DNA from 2 places in the Thermovenabulum gondwanense genome. Region 1 is predicted to be linked to the other one. Evidence: a T-box and tRNA genes for the amino acid it is inferred to sense, from the RefSeq annotation. Region 1 holds a T-box; the other holds one or more tRNA genes.

Region 1 (7,597 bases):
TCTTCCCGCCCATTTGGCATTATATAAACCCGCTGCCACCTTTTCTTTAATAACGGGAATACCATAATCGCTGAGAACTTCCACCGCACCTACTGCTGTTGAAGCATTTGAAAGTTGATGCCGGCCCAAAAGGGTAATTTTTAGGTTTTCGTAATAATTTTTTATCGAGCATAGTTCAAAGGTTTGTCCTGATAGATCATCATTTAAAAGTTTATACTTTATTTGTTCCCCTACTTTGTACAGTTTTGAATCCGTCTCTTTACATGTTTCTTCAATAACTTTCATGGCTTCATCTACCTGCAGGGAAGTTACTACAGGAACTTTTTTCTTTATAATACCGCACTTTTCCCTGGCGATTTCTTCTAAGGTATTTCCTAAGTATTCCTTATGGTCAAAGCTGATCGGGGTTATCACGCTCACGAGGGGAACTACCACATTGGTAGCATCCAGTCTTCCTCCCATTCCCACTTCGAGCACGAGAAAGTCAACATCTTTATCTTTGTAGTAAGAAAAAGCTAAAGCTGTAACTACTTCAAATTCCGTAGGCGGCTCAATACCCTGTTGTTCCATCACGTCCAGGGCTTTAAAAACTTCTACTGCATGCTGCACCAGGTCTTCATCGGCAATGTTTTCTCCGTTTAATCTTATTCTCTCATTAAAGACTTCCAGGTAGGGTGAGGTATAAAGCCCCACCCTGTACCCGTGAGCTCTCAAAATAGAATCGATCATGGAAGATGTGGACCCTTTCCCATTGGTGCCAGCAATATGAATTACCTTTATATCCTCCTGGGGATTACCCAGAATCTCCAAAAGCTTTTTTATTCTGAAAAGTCCCGGCTTAATACCAAACCTTTGCATACCGTGAATTTTCAAAAGTACATCCTCAACGGTCCACATACAATAAGCCCCTTTCTCATTCACTTTGTAAAAGTAAAAGCCTTTTTTCTATCTTGCTTATCTTATCCTTATATTCTTCGGCTTTTAACCTCTCTTTTTCAACTACTTCCCTCGGAGCCTTATTTACGAAGTTTTCATTGCCCAGTTTTCTTTCCGCCCTTTCCAGCTCCTCCCTTAATTCTTCCCTTTCTTTCCTTAATCTTTCTATTTCCAGATCTACATCTATTAAACCTTCCACCGGTACGTAAATTTCAGCTCCCTTTACCACCGTGCTCATAGCTTTTTTCGGGAAAACTTCTTTTTCTATAAATTCGGCTTTGTCTACCTTTGCAAGGAAATATATGATATCCATATTATCCCGGAATAACCCTTCTATATCCTTTTGCGTGGCTTTAATCAAAATTCCCGCTTTTTTGGAAGGCGGCACATTCATTTCCGCCCGTATATTACGAATTCCTCTTATTGCCTCCATTAAAACTTCCATTTTTTCTATATCATCAAAATTGTAAGCGGGATTTACCTTCGGCCACTCGGATACCATTAAACTTTTACCTTCATGGTGCAACTGTTGCCAGATTTCTTCGGTGATAAAAGGCATAAACGGATGCAAGAGTTTAAGAGAATTTTCCAGGACGGTATAAAGTACACCTTTCGTAATATTTTTCGTCTCTTTTTTTTCACCGCTGAGATCTATTTTTGCCATTTCTATATACCAATCGCAAAACTCACTCCAGAAAAAGTCGTAAATTTTAGAAGCCGCAATGCCTATTTCAAATTTTTCCAGAAAATCGGTTACTTCTCCGATTACATTGTTCAATCTTGCCAGTATCCAGCGGTCCTTTAATGATAATTTTTCAATTTCAATCTTTTCGGGAACATAGCCTTCCAGATTCATCAGCACAAAGCGGGAAGCATTCCAGATTTTATTGGCAAAATTCCTGCTGTGTTCAACTTTTTCCCAGTAAAATTTCATGTCATTGCCGGGGGTATTTCCGGTACTCAATGAAAACCTTAATGTATCCGCACCATATTTTTCGATTACCTCCAACGGGTCTATGCCGTTCCCCAGGGATTTACTCATTTTTCTCCCCAAAGCATCCCTTACAAGCCCCGTTATTACTACGTATTCAAAAGGTTCCTTCTTCATAAACTCCATTGCCGAAAAGATCATCCTCGCTACCCAGAAGAAAATTATATCGTATCCCGTTACTAAAACCGAAGTCGGGTAGAAATACTCCAGGTCCTCAGTTTTTTCAGGCCATCCGAGGGTAGAAAAGGGCCATAAGGCAGAGCTAAACCACGTATCCAAAACATCCGGATCCTGTTCTAAATTTTTGCTTTTACATTTCGGACATTCCTTAAGGTCTTCCCTTGATACGGTCATCTCGTTGCAATCCTTACAGTACCATGCGGGAATTCTATGGCCCCACCAGAGTTGCCTTGAAATACACCAGTCATGTATGTTTTCCAGCCAGTTTACATAAATTTTTGTAAACCTTTCAGGCACAAATTTTACCTTTCCATCTTTTACCACCTGAATTGCAGGTTCTGCCAGAGGCTTCATTTTTACGAACCACTGTTTTGAAACCATAGGTTCCACCACTGTATCGCAGCGGTAACAGTGCCCTATGCTGTGATTTAAATCATCGATTTTAACAAGCAAGTCCTTCGCTTTAAGTTCTTCCACTATTAATTTTCTTGCTTCATATCTGTCAAGACCTGCATACTTTCCTGCGTTCTCATTCATCATGCCCTCTTCATTCATAACTTTGACAACGGGCAGTTTATGCCTTAAGCCAATTTCAAAATCATTCGGATCGTGACCGGGAGTAATTTTAACAGCACCGGTACCAAATTCCATATCCACATATTCATCGGCAATTATTGGTATTTCCCTTTCCATGATTGGAAGAATCACTGTTTCTCCTATTAAATGTTTATACCTTTCATCTCCCGGATTTACTGCTACCGCTACATCACCGAGCATTGTCTCTGGTCTTGTTGTAGCAATTTGGATAAAGCCCTTTCCATTTTTAAACGGATATTTAATATAATACAGCTTACCCTGATGTTCCTCGTATTCCACTTCTATGTCCGAAAGCGTTGTTTTACAGGTAGGACACCAGTTAATAATATAGTCTCCCCTGTAAATCAGCCCTTTTTCGTATAAACTTACAAATACTTCCCTCACCGCTTTACTTAAACCCTCATCAAGAGTAAATCTAAATCTCGACCAATCGCAGGAAGCACCCAATTTTTTGAGCTGATTTACTATGGTGCCGCCGTATTTTTCTTTCCATGCCCATACCCGTTCTAAGAATTTTTCCCTGCCCAGGTCGTATTTTGAAAGTCCTTCCTGGGCTAATTGTTCCTTAACCTTCGCCTCAGTAGCTATGCCGGCATGGTCCGTCCCGGGAAGCCATAACGTGGGAATTTGCTGCATCCTTTTAAATCTAATTAATATATCCTGAAGGGTATTATTAAGAGCATGTCCCATATGAAGATTACCAGTAACATTGGGCGGTGGAATAACTATTGTAAAAGGTTTTTTTCTTTTATCAATTTTTGCTCTAAAAAGGTCATTTTCTTCCCAGTATTTATACCATTTTTCCTCCACATTTTTAGGATCGTACACCGAAGGTAAATTTACCGTCATTTGTAAAACCTCCTCCAAAAATTCATTTTTTTAAACTTAAAACATTTTTCTTTATAAATTTCCGTAACAAAGTGTAAAAAATTAAAAGCCTCTCACCCTATAAAGGGCGAAAGGCTTTTTTCGCGGTACCACCTTAATTCCCGAATAAAAAAATTTTATTCGGGCACTCATGAAATTAACGGTTTTATCCGTTCCCGGCTACTTTTTCGCCGGGAAAGCTCCGGAGCGACCTTCAAAAGCTTTCCTTAAGAAGGCTTTCACCAAAGATGCCTTCCTCTCTTTTAAGGAAAAACTTTTTACTCCTCTCCTTCAATGCCTCTTTTTATTCAGTTGTTTATATAAATTTTAGCTTCATTACCTTTCCGTGTCAAGTTAGAATATGGGAAGTTTGATATTCTTATTCTGAATTCACGCACTTAACAAAAACCTTCCTTTGCCTTGGTCCATCAAATTCGCAGAAAAATATCCCCTGCCAGGTTCCCAAAACAAGTTCGCCCTTTTCTATCGCAAGCATCACGGAACTCCCAATGAGCGATGCTTTTAAATGAGCATCCGAGTTTCCTTCCGCGTGCCTGTAGTCTCCTCTTTGAGGTATTAACTTATTCAGGGTATTAATAATATCGATTTTTACATCTTCGTCGGCATTTTCGTTTATCGTTACTCCCGCAGTGGTATGAGGTATGAAAACAAAGCAAAGCCCGTCCATTACCCCGGATTCCGATACGGCTTTTTTTATCTCTGAGGTTATATCCACAATTTGGGTCCTTGCAGTAGTTACGAGATTTATTATTTTCATTACATCTCCTCCAATTTTATTTGTAAGCAATCTCTTATCTTTAATGATAACACCAAACTATGCACCTTTGCCTGTATTTTCCTTCATGTATAGGTGACAACAATGCTAATATATTCCCCGATATTCCCGGCCTTTATTAAATATTTAAGCCACTTTTTCATTTTATTAATTATAATAAAATTGCCCTTTTTAATGGGTAATTTAATAATTATACAGCTTGTATAATTATAGTCAACTAATAACTAGGTTCTTGGATACCTAAATTGTAACGACCAGAATAAGTTTTATTTAAAATATACAAATTTACTTCACCTTTAATCCCCGGTACCTGTTTAATCCCGCCGCTACTTCCTGGGGCCTGGGTAGTGCTTAGTTTCCCGGGTGCTTCCCGTAAAAGGGAGAAATTATGTCAAGGCCGTACTTTTCTATATCTTCAAAGACCATTTCCACGATTTCCTTTAGCGTTCTTTTACCGTCAACGTATTTTTTCACAGCGTACCTTATGATTTCACCAACGGCACTGGTTTGACTGCGGTCCACCAGCTGTTCCACGTAATCAAGCTCTATGAATTCTCCACCGTACTGCAGGGTATCCACGTCCCTGGATTTTATTTTTTCTTTACCCCTTAGCTCTAAACCCTCTTTCATAATGACTCTTGGGGTCACAGTAATGGGACCCTCCGCTCTTTCTACCCTGCGGTCAGTCTTTAATTGAAAAGCTATTTTTCTTGCCTCCTCCGTTACATCGTAAGGCCTGTAATCCTGCATTTTTATAACGCAGTCGGCCACATCAAAGTAATCGCCGCTTCCCCCCATAACAAGAATTGTAGAAATACCCATTTCTTCGTAAATTTGTCTTACTCTGTCTATGAAGGGCGTAATAGGCTCTTTTTCTTTTGCCACGAGTTTTTGCATCCTTGCATCCCTTATCATAAAATTTGTAGCACAGGTATCCTCATCCAGTAAAAGAAGGCTCGTTCCAATTTCTACCGCTTCCATAATATTTGCTGCCTGGGATGTGCTTCCGCTGGCATTTTCTGTTGAAAACCTCTTGGTATCCTGACCGTCGGGAAGGTTTGCAATAAAGGGGCTAATATCTACTTTTTCCACCCTCCTTCCGTCTTCCGCTCGTATTTTTACCGCATCTTTCACCGTAATGACAAATTCCCTGCCGTCCCCCGGAATATGATTATAAACTCCCCTTTCAAGGGCTTTCAAAAGGGTGGTTTTGCCATGATACCCTCCGCCTACAATAAGAGTAACACCTTTTTTTATACCCATTCCGGTAATTTTCCCGTTATTGGGCAGTTCAATTTCAACCCTCAAACTTTCCGGTGATATAAAAGGGATGACCTTGCCCTTTTTTAAGGGTTTATCGCTTATTCCGCTTTCCCGTGGCAAAATAGAGCCGTCTTTTATAAAAGCTATCAATCCGATATCCAAAAGAATTTTTCTTATATATTCTTGATCCTCATAAAGTTTCACCCATTTTTCGGCTTCTTTTTTATCGTAATTTTCATAGGTAAGAGCCCTTTTTACCAATATCGGTAAAAATTCAAAGAAAATTCGTTCTGCGGATTTAGAATTAATTTTTCGACCGAATGCCGGAAGGCCTATGCTTATCCTTGCCTCGACGAAATCATTGTCTATTTTTACTGAAGTTCTCTCAAGGATTTCCTGCCCTCCGCAGTCAATAAATATAACTCCACTATTACCCGTTCCCTTGAGCTTCGGTAATTTCAATATTTCCCCATATATCTTTCTTGATATGTAATCTTCAAAAGCTATTTTGCGCTCTTTTGTAGAAAATAGCTTCCCCTCAAAGCCCGATTCTTTCATGCTAACCCTTACCCTGACACGGGAAGGAGGTGCAAAGGGGTCGGACTGAACATGGTCTATAAAAAGTGTAAATTGTCCAAAATCGTATACCCCTTCAATATCCTTGTAAGCTTTGTATCCTTTATTATTTATTCTGTTCAAGGTTTCATATAACTCCATCTTATTCTTCATTCAATTCACCTCATTAATATATTGTTTAATTACTACTTTTCATTTATATTATAACTTTTAATGCGAAAATTCAAAGATTAAGAAAAAAAGAAGGCCTTTTAGGCCTCCTTTTTTTCTTCCTGAATGTCTTCCAGCTTAATAATCTTGTCTATGGAAATATCCACCTTTTCCACTTTGTATCCCGTTAAGGTCTCAACTTCACTTATAATCTTTTCTCTGACCTTTTGTGCCACCTCAGGAATTTTCACCCCATAAATTACGCTAAGATTTACTTCAAAAGAAACCGTCCCTATATTGTCCTCAGCATCCACGGGATCCCGTTTTTTAACCTTTATCTGAGGAGCAAATCTTTCGGTAAAAGCTTTGGTAATACCCGAAAAAGTCCATTTCTTTTCCTCTCTTATCACATCTTCCACTTTATGCATGGCTTCCTTCGCAATTTCAAAAAACACTGATTCACTTATAGATGTTCTACCATCTACCATGGTCTTGCCTCCTTTGTAATTTTTATTTCTTATATATTTTATTATACCATAATATTCCTTTAAATTATTTTTAATTTTTTTATTTTTTCTTCAGATTTTCGATTTCTTTCAACCTTTCTGCATAAAACTTTTCCTTTCCCTGGTCCGTTGGGAAATAATACCTTGCTCCTTTTAGATTTTCGGGTAAACATTCCATATCCGCTACCTTTTCTTTATAGTCATGAGCGTATTTATAACCCTTACCGTATCCCAGTTCTTCCATTAAAGGTGTAGGCGCATTCCTCAGATGTAATGGAACCGGCTCTGCTAAGTAATTTATCGCATCCTCTCTTGCCTTATTATATGCAGTATAAAGGGCATTAGATTTTGGGCAAAGGGCTAAATATACCGCTGCTTGAGCAAGATTCAACGCTGCTTCCGGCAATCCAACAAATTGAACTGCCTGAAAAGCTGAAACTGTGATTAGCAAAGCTTCCGGATCCGCAAGACCTACGTCCTCCGAAGCCACCCTTATCAACCTTCGCGCTATATAAAGTGGATCTTCGCCCGATTCTATCATTCGGGCAAGCCAGTAAAGCGTTGCATCTACATCGCTGTTTCGGATAGACTTATGAAGGGTGGAAATCAAGTTATAATGCTCTTCGCCTTTTTTATCGTAAAGCAAAACCTTCTTTTGAAGGGCATCTTCAATTTCTTTAAGGGTAATATTATAAGTTCCGTCATCCGCTATCGCAGCCTTTAAAAAAGCAAGTT
Region 2 (7,597 bases), on a different contig from region 1:
TGAATTACCTCTGCAAACCTCTTTTTTTCCATAGTAGGAAAGTACAGGGTCTGTATTCCCGAAGTCAGAGGGTTCAAACTGGAATTACAGTGGATACTTACGAACAAATCGGCATTTATTTCATTTGCCATACCAGCACGAGCGTACAAATTAACATATATATCACTTTCTCTCGTCATCAGTACTTTTGCGCCATTATCCTCCAATACCTTTTTTAATCTTAAAGCTATATCAAGATTTATATCTTTTTCATAAACACCCTGATATACGGCTCCGGGGTCATTCCCTCCATGTCCCGGGTCAATCACAATCGTTTTTCCAAAAAGTGATAAAGAAGAAAATTCAATAATGATTTTATTATCCAAAGTTAATATATTATGCTGAAGACCGTAATCACCCTTATAAATCCTCGCTTTAAGTTTATTGTTATTTACATCTTCCTCAAAAATTACGTTTCCTTTCATTCCGTTAAAAAAGGTAAAATCCTGTGTTTTTCCCCTGTATATTAAGTCGGTTTTATCCATTTCGATTACTAAGGTATTTCTTAAAACATCCTCATTTATAGAATATGCAGTTGTTTTATCGAGCCCAAAAATAACTTGAGTTTTTCCATCTTTGTTTTCTATGCTGACATCTAATAACTTTGCATTGTTTCTAAACTCTACAACCAGTCCTTCTTCCTCTTTTTTCACAAGGAAATTAAAGTCTCCTTTCATATCGAAAACTATTCTCGTTATATCCGGGTTTATGGAAAACTGGCTGGATCTAACGCTTGTTACAAAATTATCACCATCAATCCTGGGAATGTGGAAGGCCGGACGAGAATTATAAAGGTCCACCACCAGCCTGTAATCATTACTGTTTACCGACCCAAGGGTAAAGTATTTAAATTCAATGTTAGCCGGCACTTTAACAGTGAATTTTGAGCTTTCCGTACTTTTTGCGTACTCCAGTCCGTCAATTACAGTAAAAAACTTTAATTTTAATACGCCATCTTTTTCAAAGTATTCATTTAAAAACCCTTCTTTTTTTTCAAGAATAAGACGGATTCCTGCATCCGTGAAAGATATTTGTGCGTCTTTCAAAAACTTGCCGTTATATACATAAAAATTTTGATTTTCCTTAACCTTTGCGGTTAAATCCAGAATAATCGAATTTTCCTTTTCCTGAATTGAATATTCCGGAGGATTTTCCGCTTCAATATTTAAAACCCCTTCATTTTCGTCCCAGTAAATATTTTTTATCTCGTTGTTCTTTTTGTATATCCTGACAATCCTGTTTTGTCCATCCCAGATAACCTTTGCTTCAAAATTTTCCGCTATAAATCTTAACGGAACAAAAACTCTGTTACTTATTATCATTGGCGGAATTTGTAACTTTGTTTTTTTGCCACCCACATAAGCGTATAAATCGTTAACTTTTAAAATTATTGTGTTGTTTTTAAAAGAAAGGGTAATCTTTTTTGAAACGCTCTCGTAGTTTACCTTAGCTCCTAAATTTTCAGAAATCACCCTTAACGGAACCATTGTAGTATCTTTGTAAATAAACGGCATTACATCAGAAATCACCTTTTTATCATCAATAAAGACTTCTATTGAATTTTTAGACGGAGCTGCAAAAATTGGAGCTTTAATTAAAATAAATAACGCTAAGAGAATTATTACGATTTTTTTCGTCAATTTACTACCTCCTCAAAACCTTTTTAAAAATAAAATTCTATTTTTATTCCAATAAATCCTTTTAAAAACCAATTTTTAAAGTAAATGTAAATTTGATGTAATAAAAACAAAAATAAATAAAATTAAAAAATAAAAACCGGTTTAAACCGGTTTTTATTTTTTAATTTACGGAAGTTTTTTTATTATTTTTTCTTTTACTTCAAACCTCTTGCTCTTTTGTTTAATTAGCCTTTCCATTAGTTTATTTTCATTTATTTTATAACTTAAAGTAAATAAACTATCTATTAGATGTACATTTTCCACCATAATATGTGGTGGCACTTTAATCTCAATTGGTGCAAAATTCCAAATACCCTTTATTATAGTACCGCTCAATACATCAGCTACCTGCTGGGCATTTTCTTTCGGAACTGCTATTATCGCAATATCCACATTGTTTTCATTAATAACATAGGATAATTCCTCTAAATCATATACCGGAACTCCGTGAATTCTTAGCCCTGTCAATCTCGGGTTTATATCGAACATGGCAATTATTTTGAATCCGTGAGACTCAAAATCCTTATAATTTGCCAGTGCCTGTCCCAAATTACCTGCGCCGATTATAACCATCTTGTGTTCCGTATGCAGTCCCAAAATTTTTGCTACTTCATTGTATAATTGTTCCACATTATATCCATAACCCTGCTGTCCAAATTCTCCAAAATTATTCAAGTCCTGTCTTACCTGTGATGCAGTAAAACCCAGCATCTGCCCCAGTTCCTGGGAAGAAACTTTTTCCACATTATTTCTCAAAAGTTCCCCCAAGCATTTATGGTATTTGGGAAGTCTTCTTATAACGGCAAGGGAAATTTTCTTGATTTCTTCTTCCGCCATAATATCACCCAAAATTCTTATTTGCATTTGTTTTTGATATTATCATAAATTATTGATATTGTCAAAAATTTATTTTAATCATTGTTGAAATAAATTTTAAAAAAGGGGATTTCTCCCCTTATAAAATTTCACTATTTAAGCATTTTTTATTTTTTCTATTTCCTCTGCATATCTTGCTTCCCCGAACAACTTGTGCATCACATATACCACACCGAAGAATAGGGCTACGGTAATAACCCAAACCACAAAAGCATTTTTATAAAAACCTAAGATTAGAAAGCCAACAGCAGAACTTATTGCAGCGGTAAGCGCATATGGAAGCTGAGTATTTACGTGTTCTATATGAGGACAGGCTCCCCCGGTAGAAGACATTATTGTCGTATCGGAAATAGGAGAGCAGTGATCACCAAAAACACCACCGGATAAAACAGCAGCAATTACGGGGAGTAAATCAATTTTCATAGCAACTGCCAAAGGAACTACTATGGGGATCATTATTGCCCAGGTACCCCAGGATGTGCCCGTAGAAAAAGCTATAAATGCCGAAAGCACGAAAATAGTAAATGGGACAGCCCACGCAGGGAAGGTTTCCGACATAATACTTGAAACGTAAATACCTGTCCCCACTTCCTTACATATCGAACCAATGGTCCAGGCGAGCGAAAGAATGAAAAGAGCTACCATCATGGATTTTGCTCCTTGAATTACTGCTTCCATTGAATCCTTTAACCGGACAACTCCCCTAACCGAATAAAACACTGCGGTTAACAGCAATGTCAGCGAAGCACCCCATACAAGTGCAGTGGCAGAATCGCTGTTCATGACAGCGGTGAAAAATCCAGCTTTTCCATCAAAAAACCCACCGCTATAAGCCATGCATAATACTATTATTACAATCAGCCCCAATAGTGGTGCTACCATATCTATAGCAGAACCCTTTTCCGATTTTTCCAGGTTTTCAAACTCATCACCGGGCGGATTTTTCATGATCGAAGTGTCCCATAACCCGAGACCAGCAAGGGCTCTGTATTCGGACCTTGCCATGGGGCCGTACTCCAGATCGGTAAAAGAGGTCATAAGCACCATAAGAACAATAAGCCATGGATAAAAGTCATAGGGGATCATCTGCACGTATACCGTGTACGGATTGAGGTTAAGTTTAAACTGATCAAAAAGCGGAACCAGCAACGAAGCTACATAAGCCACCCATGTGGATATAGGTACCAGTGTACATACAGGAGCTGCAGTGGAATCTATTATAAAAGACAATTTGGCCCGGGAAACTTTGAATCTATCGGTTACCGGCCTTAAAGCGGTACCTACCGTCATGCAGTTGAAGTAGTCATCCATAAAAATTAATACCCCGAGGCACCAGGTAATAAATAAAGCTACACTCCTGCTTTTTATATGTTTTTCTGCCCATTTCCCAAAGGCTTGCGGACCGTTTGCCCTGGAAACCATACCTACCAGAGAGCCCAATAATGCGGTAAACAGTAATACCCTGAAATTCCACGATGGATCTCCGGCGGTATTAATAATGGTTTCCATTGCTTTCTTAAATGCTTCCCATATATTACCGCCTGTTAAAATTAAAGCACCGCTCATTATGCCTATAATTAAAGAACTCAACACCTCTTTTGTAATTATGGCAAGGCTTATAGCCAGCACTGGAGGTAAAAGAGATAATGCACCGTAATGTGCGGGTTTTTCTTCTTTCTGGCCCTCATCAGCCATAATAGGTAAAGTAAAAGCCAGTAAAAGTAAGATTATTAGTAAAATAATAATTCCTTTTTTTGTCAAGATTGATCCTCCCTTCAAAATAGTAAGTTATATATTATTTTAAAAATCTTTTAACACCTCCTTGGACAATATAATAGTAAACCATTTTTTAAAAAAGCAAATTTTATGCCATTTTATAACTTTGTTACAATTTTTACAATTCGTAGTTTATACAGCCGCGAAAATTAAAAAATTTTATCGTATGCCCATTTTTTTGCTTATTGCCAAATGTTATGCATTTATTTTATCAATTTATTTTAGTTTTGACAATATCAATTAATATATAAAAAAAACGCCCAATTCAGGGCGTTTTTGATATTTATATTATCAAATATTTTTAAAATAAAATTATTTCTTAAATAAAATGGTGGACGTGACGAGACTTGAACTCGTGACCCCCACAATGCCATTGTGGTGCTCTCCCAACTGAGCTACACGCCCACTGCTTTATAAGAATAGCATATAAAGCGATTTTTGTCAATATGGAGTGATATGGTGGGGAATTAGGGATTCGAACCCCAGACCTCTACGATGTGAGCGTAGCGCTCTAACCATCTGAGCTAATTCCCCACACTTTCAAAATGGTGGACGTGACGGGATTCGAACCCGTGACCCTCTGATTGCGAACCAGATGCTCTCCCAGCTGAGCCACACGCCCACAACTTCAACATTTTATATTATACATTACAAATTGAATAATTTCAATAACAAAACCATATTTTTTACTTTATCCTACCTATTCTATCCAAGGGCCATATTCTAAAGACAGCTTTTCCCACGATGTATTTTTTTGGCACGAACTTGTTGACCCAGAACCGGCTATCTTTTGAGTTATTTCTGTTGTCTCCCATCATAAAATAATACCCTTCTGGCACTTTGTAAGGACCAAAGTTTCCCACTATTGGTTCATTTAAGTAATCTTCTTTATATTCCTTTCCATTAATAAAAAGCACACCTTCTTTTATCTCAATGACATCTCCACCCAGTCCTATTAACCTTTTTACGAAGGTTTGAGATGGATCATCCGGATATTTAAACACTACTATATCGCCCCGCTGCAAAGGTTTAATACGATAAATGTATTTATTGACCAGTATTCTATCCCCAATATTTATAGTTGGTATCATCGATCCCGTTGGTACTATCATTGGTTCAATGATATAAGCCCTTATTGCTAAGGCAATTACTAATGCAATAGCAATGGATTTTATCCATTCCATTAACTCATTTTTTAACCTGTTTTCCATGCTACCACCTTTTCAATTTAGCTTTAACAAAAATACTTTTATATTATACCATAAAAATTTGCGTTTTGAATAATTTAAAAATACTCTATCAACGCGTTTTTAATTTCTCCGGAAATTAATTCCTGAAAATCTGAAGTTTTCAATAATTGGCGGTCCTGGGAATTGGTTATAAAACCTACCTCGATAATTACACCCGGAATCCTCGTGTTGCACAGAAGAAAAAGCGATGAATTGGGATAAGGAATTCTAAAAGGAACCCTTTGCCCGGAAGAAATGTAAGCTTTTTCTAAATGTTTTTGAAGGATTTCGGCCAATCGCCGGCTTTCATAACTTTCCCTGTAGTAAAATACCATTGGACCTCTGACATTAGGCGCGCCTTTTTCTGAATTAACGTGAATGCTTAAAAAGATATTTGCGCCGGAGTTATTAATGATTTCAGCTCTTTCAATCAAATCCCTTCTATGTCTTGAACTGCTCTTATTATTTCTGGCATCTAAGGATTCATCTTTAGTACGGGTCATTATAACCCTGGCTCCTTCTAATTCCAGGGCTCTTTTCAATTTTAAAGAAATTAAAAGATTAATATTTTTTTCAAGGGTACCATCCTTATGAAAAGCACCGCTATCAATACCCCCATGCCCCGGATCAATGACCACAACTTTTCCCGCCAAAGATTTTTTGATATGAAATACGCTCATTATTTGCGCTCTATGGAATTGAACGTAATAAATTAAAAAAATTATTAGAAGCATTAATAATATTTTTTTACCCTGCCCCTTTTTAATTAAATCTTTCATGAAATTCCTCCCCTGGTAACTCACTTTATAATAAAAAGATATTTACCGGGGAGTAATCTTATGATTTAAAATCAGCCTTTTTCTTCATTCCTTCCTCTTTTGGACGAAGCCAAAAGGCATACGAAATCTATTAGTGCTGCTAACAGCAAAGTGTCTTTTATACCGTAAATAAAGGCTAATTGGGTGATATTCGAACTACCGGGCATAATTCTGAGATGATAATTTTGCCTTATGGAAAGTAATCCTCCCGACAACGCCGTTCCCAAAACCATACCAGTATTGCGCATAGTAGCCAGCACCCCGGAAGCAACACCCTGTTTATCCCTGGGTGCGCTTCCCATAACCGAACTGTTATTGGGTGTTTGAAAAAGTCCATTTCCTATACCGAAAATTATTAATCTAATAATAACATCGGTGGCTTTAATATTTAATGGCATTTTCGAAAGAAACAAAAGGGCTAAGGTGCATATCCCTGCACCGGTGGTGCTCAGGATTAAGGACCCCAACCTATCGGATAAAATTCCGCTAATTGGCGCTACTAAAAGAACGGTTAAGGGAAAAGCCGTCATTATAATACCTATTTCCCTTGATGAAAAACCTGAACTTGAAAGATAAAAAGGCATTAAAAAGATCATCATATACTGAGCTGTAAAATTCAAAAGACAGCTCAGGTTGCTTGCCGCAAACATTCGGTTTTTGAAAAGGGCAAGATCCAGCATAGGATGGGAATAACTCTTTTCTCTTAACATAAAAAATATAAAAGAAAAGATTGCTAATAAAATTAAAATTACAGATTTTAATGAGCTTATTCCAAACTCCTGTCCTTTACTCAAAAGGGTGAGCGTAGAAAATAAAAATACGAAAGCTAAAAAGGCACCTTCAATATCGAAGGGCTCCTTTTTACTTCCTTCAAATACCGGTAATACATTGTAGGATAAAATCATCCCTGAGATGCCTATAGGAATGTTTATCAAAAAAATGGAACTGTGCCCGTAATAAGTAAGCAAAAAACCTCCCAGGGAAGGGCCAATGGCTAAGCCCACCGCAACAGACATTGCATTAAATCCTAAAGCTTTTCCCCTTTCATTTTTAGGAAAGATGTTAGTTATTATTGCAGGGGCCACCGCCATCATCATCCCCGCCCCTGCGGCCTGTAATGCCCTGAAAAGAATTAGAACATAAATGTTCCCTGCAAGACCGCAAAACAAGGAAGAAGCGG

Evidence for each region. A T-box is a leader RNA that pairs with one kind of tRNA and senses whether it is charged. The one in region 1 lies ahead of ATZ99_RS09370 (valine--tRNA ligase), so its partner is inferred to be a tRNA-Val.
Region 2: it has a tRNA-Val gene. The T-box ahead of ATZ99_RS09370 (valine--tRNA ligase) is inferred to sense a tRNA for this amino acid. The anticodon was not compared.

What each region holds. Positions count from the first base shown of each region.
Region 1 is NZ_LOHZ01000040.1:53,778-61,374, forward strand. It holds gene ATZ99_RS09365 (bifunctional folylpolyglutamate synthase/dihydrofolate synthase) at 1-897, opposite strand, end outside; gene ATZ99_RS09370 (valine--tRNA ligase) at 914-3,553, opposite strand; T-box leader at 3,653-3,875, opposite strand; gene ATZ99_RS09375 (secondary thiamine-phosphate synthase enzyme YjbQ) at 3,951-4,349, opposite strand; partial or broken gene ATZ99_RS09380 (ABC-ATPase domain-containing protein) at 4,653-6,359, opposite strand; gene ATZ99_RS09385 (Asp23/Gls24 family envelope stress response protein) at 6,458-6,844, opposite strand; gene ATZ99_RS09390 (replication-associated recombination protein A) at 6,924-7,597, opposite strand, start outside.
Region 2 is NZ_LOHZ01000015.1:157,068-164,664, reverse strand. It holds gene ATZ99_RS01085 (N-acetylmuramoyl-L-alanine amidase family protein) at 1-1,679, opposite strand, end outside; gene ATZ99_RS01080 (redox-sensing transcriptional repressor Rex) at 1,845-2,555, opposite strand; gene ATZ99_RS01075 (Na+/H+ antiporter NhaC family protein) at 2,691-4,355, opposite strand; tRNA gene ATZ99_RS01070 (tRNA-Ala) at 4,700-4,775, opposite strand; tRNA gene ATZ99_RS01065 (tRNA-Val) at 4,828-4,904, opposite strand; tRNA gene ATZ99_RS01060 (tRNA-Ala) at 4,917-4,992, opposite strand; gene lepB (signal peptidase I) at 5,057-5,581, opposite strand; gene ATZ99_RS01050 (N-acetylmuramoyl-L-alanine amidase family protein) at 5,656-6,378, opposite strand; gene ATZ99_RS01045 (MFS transporter) at 6,450-7,597, opposite strand, start outside.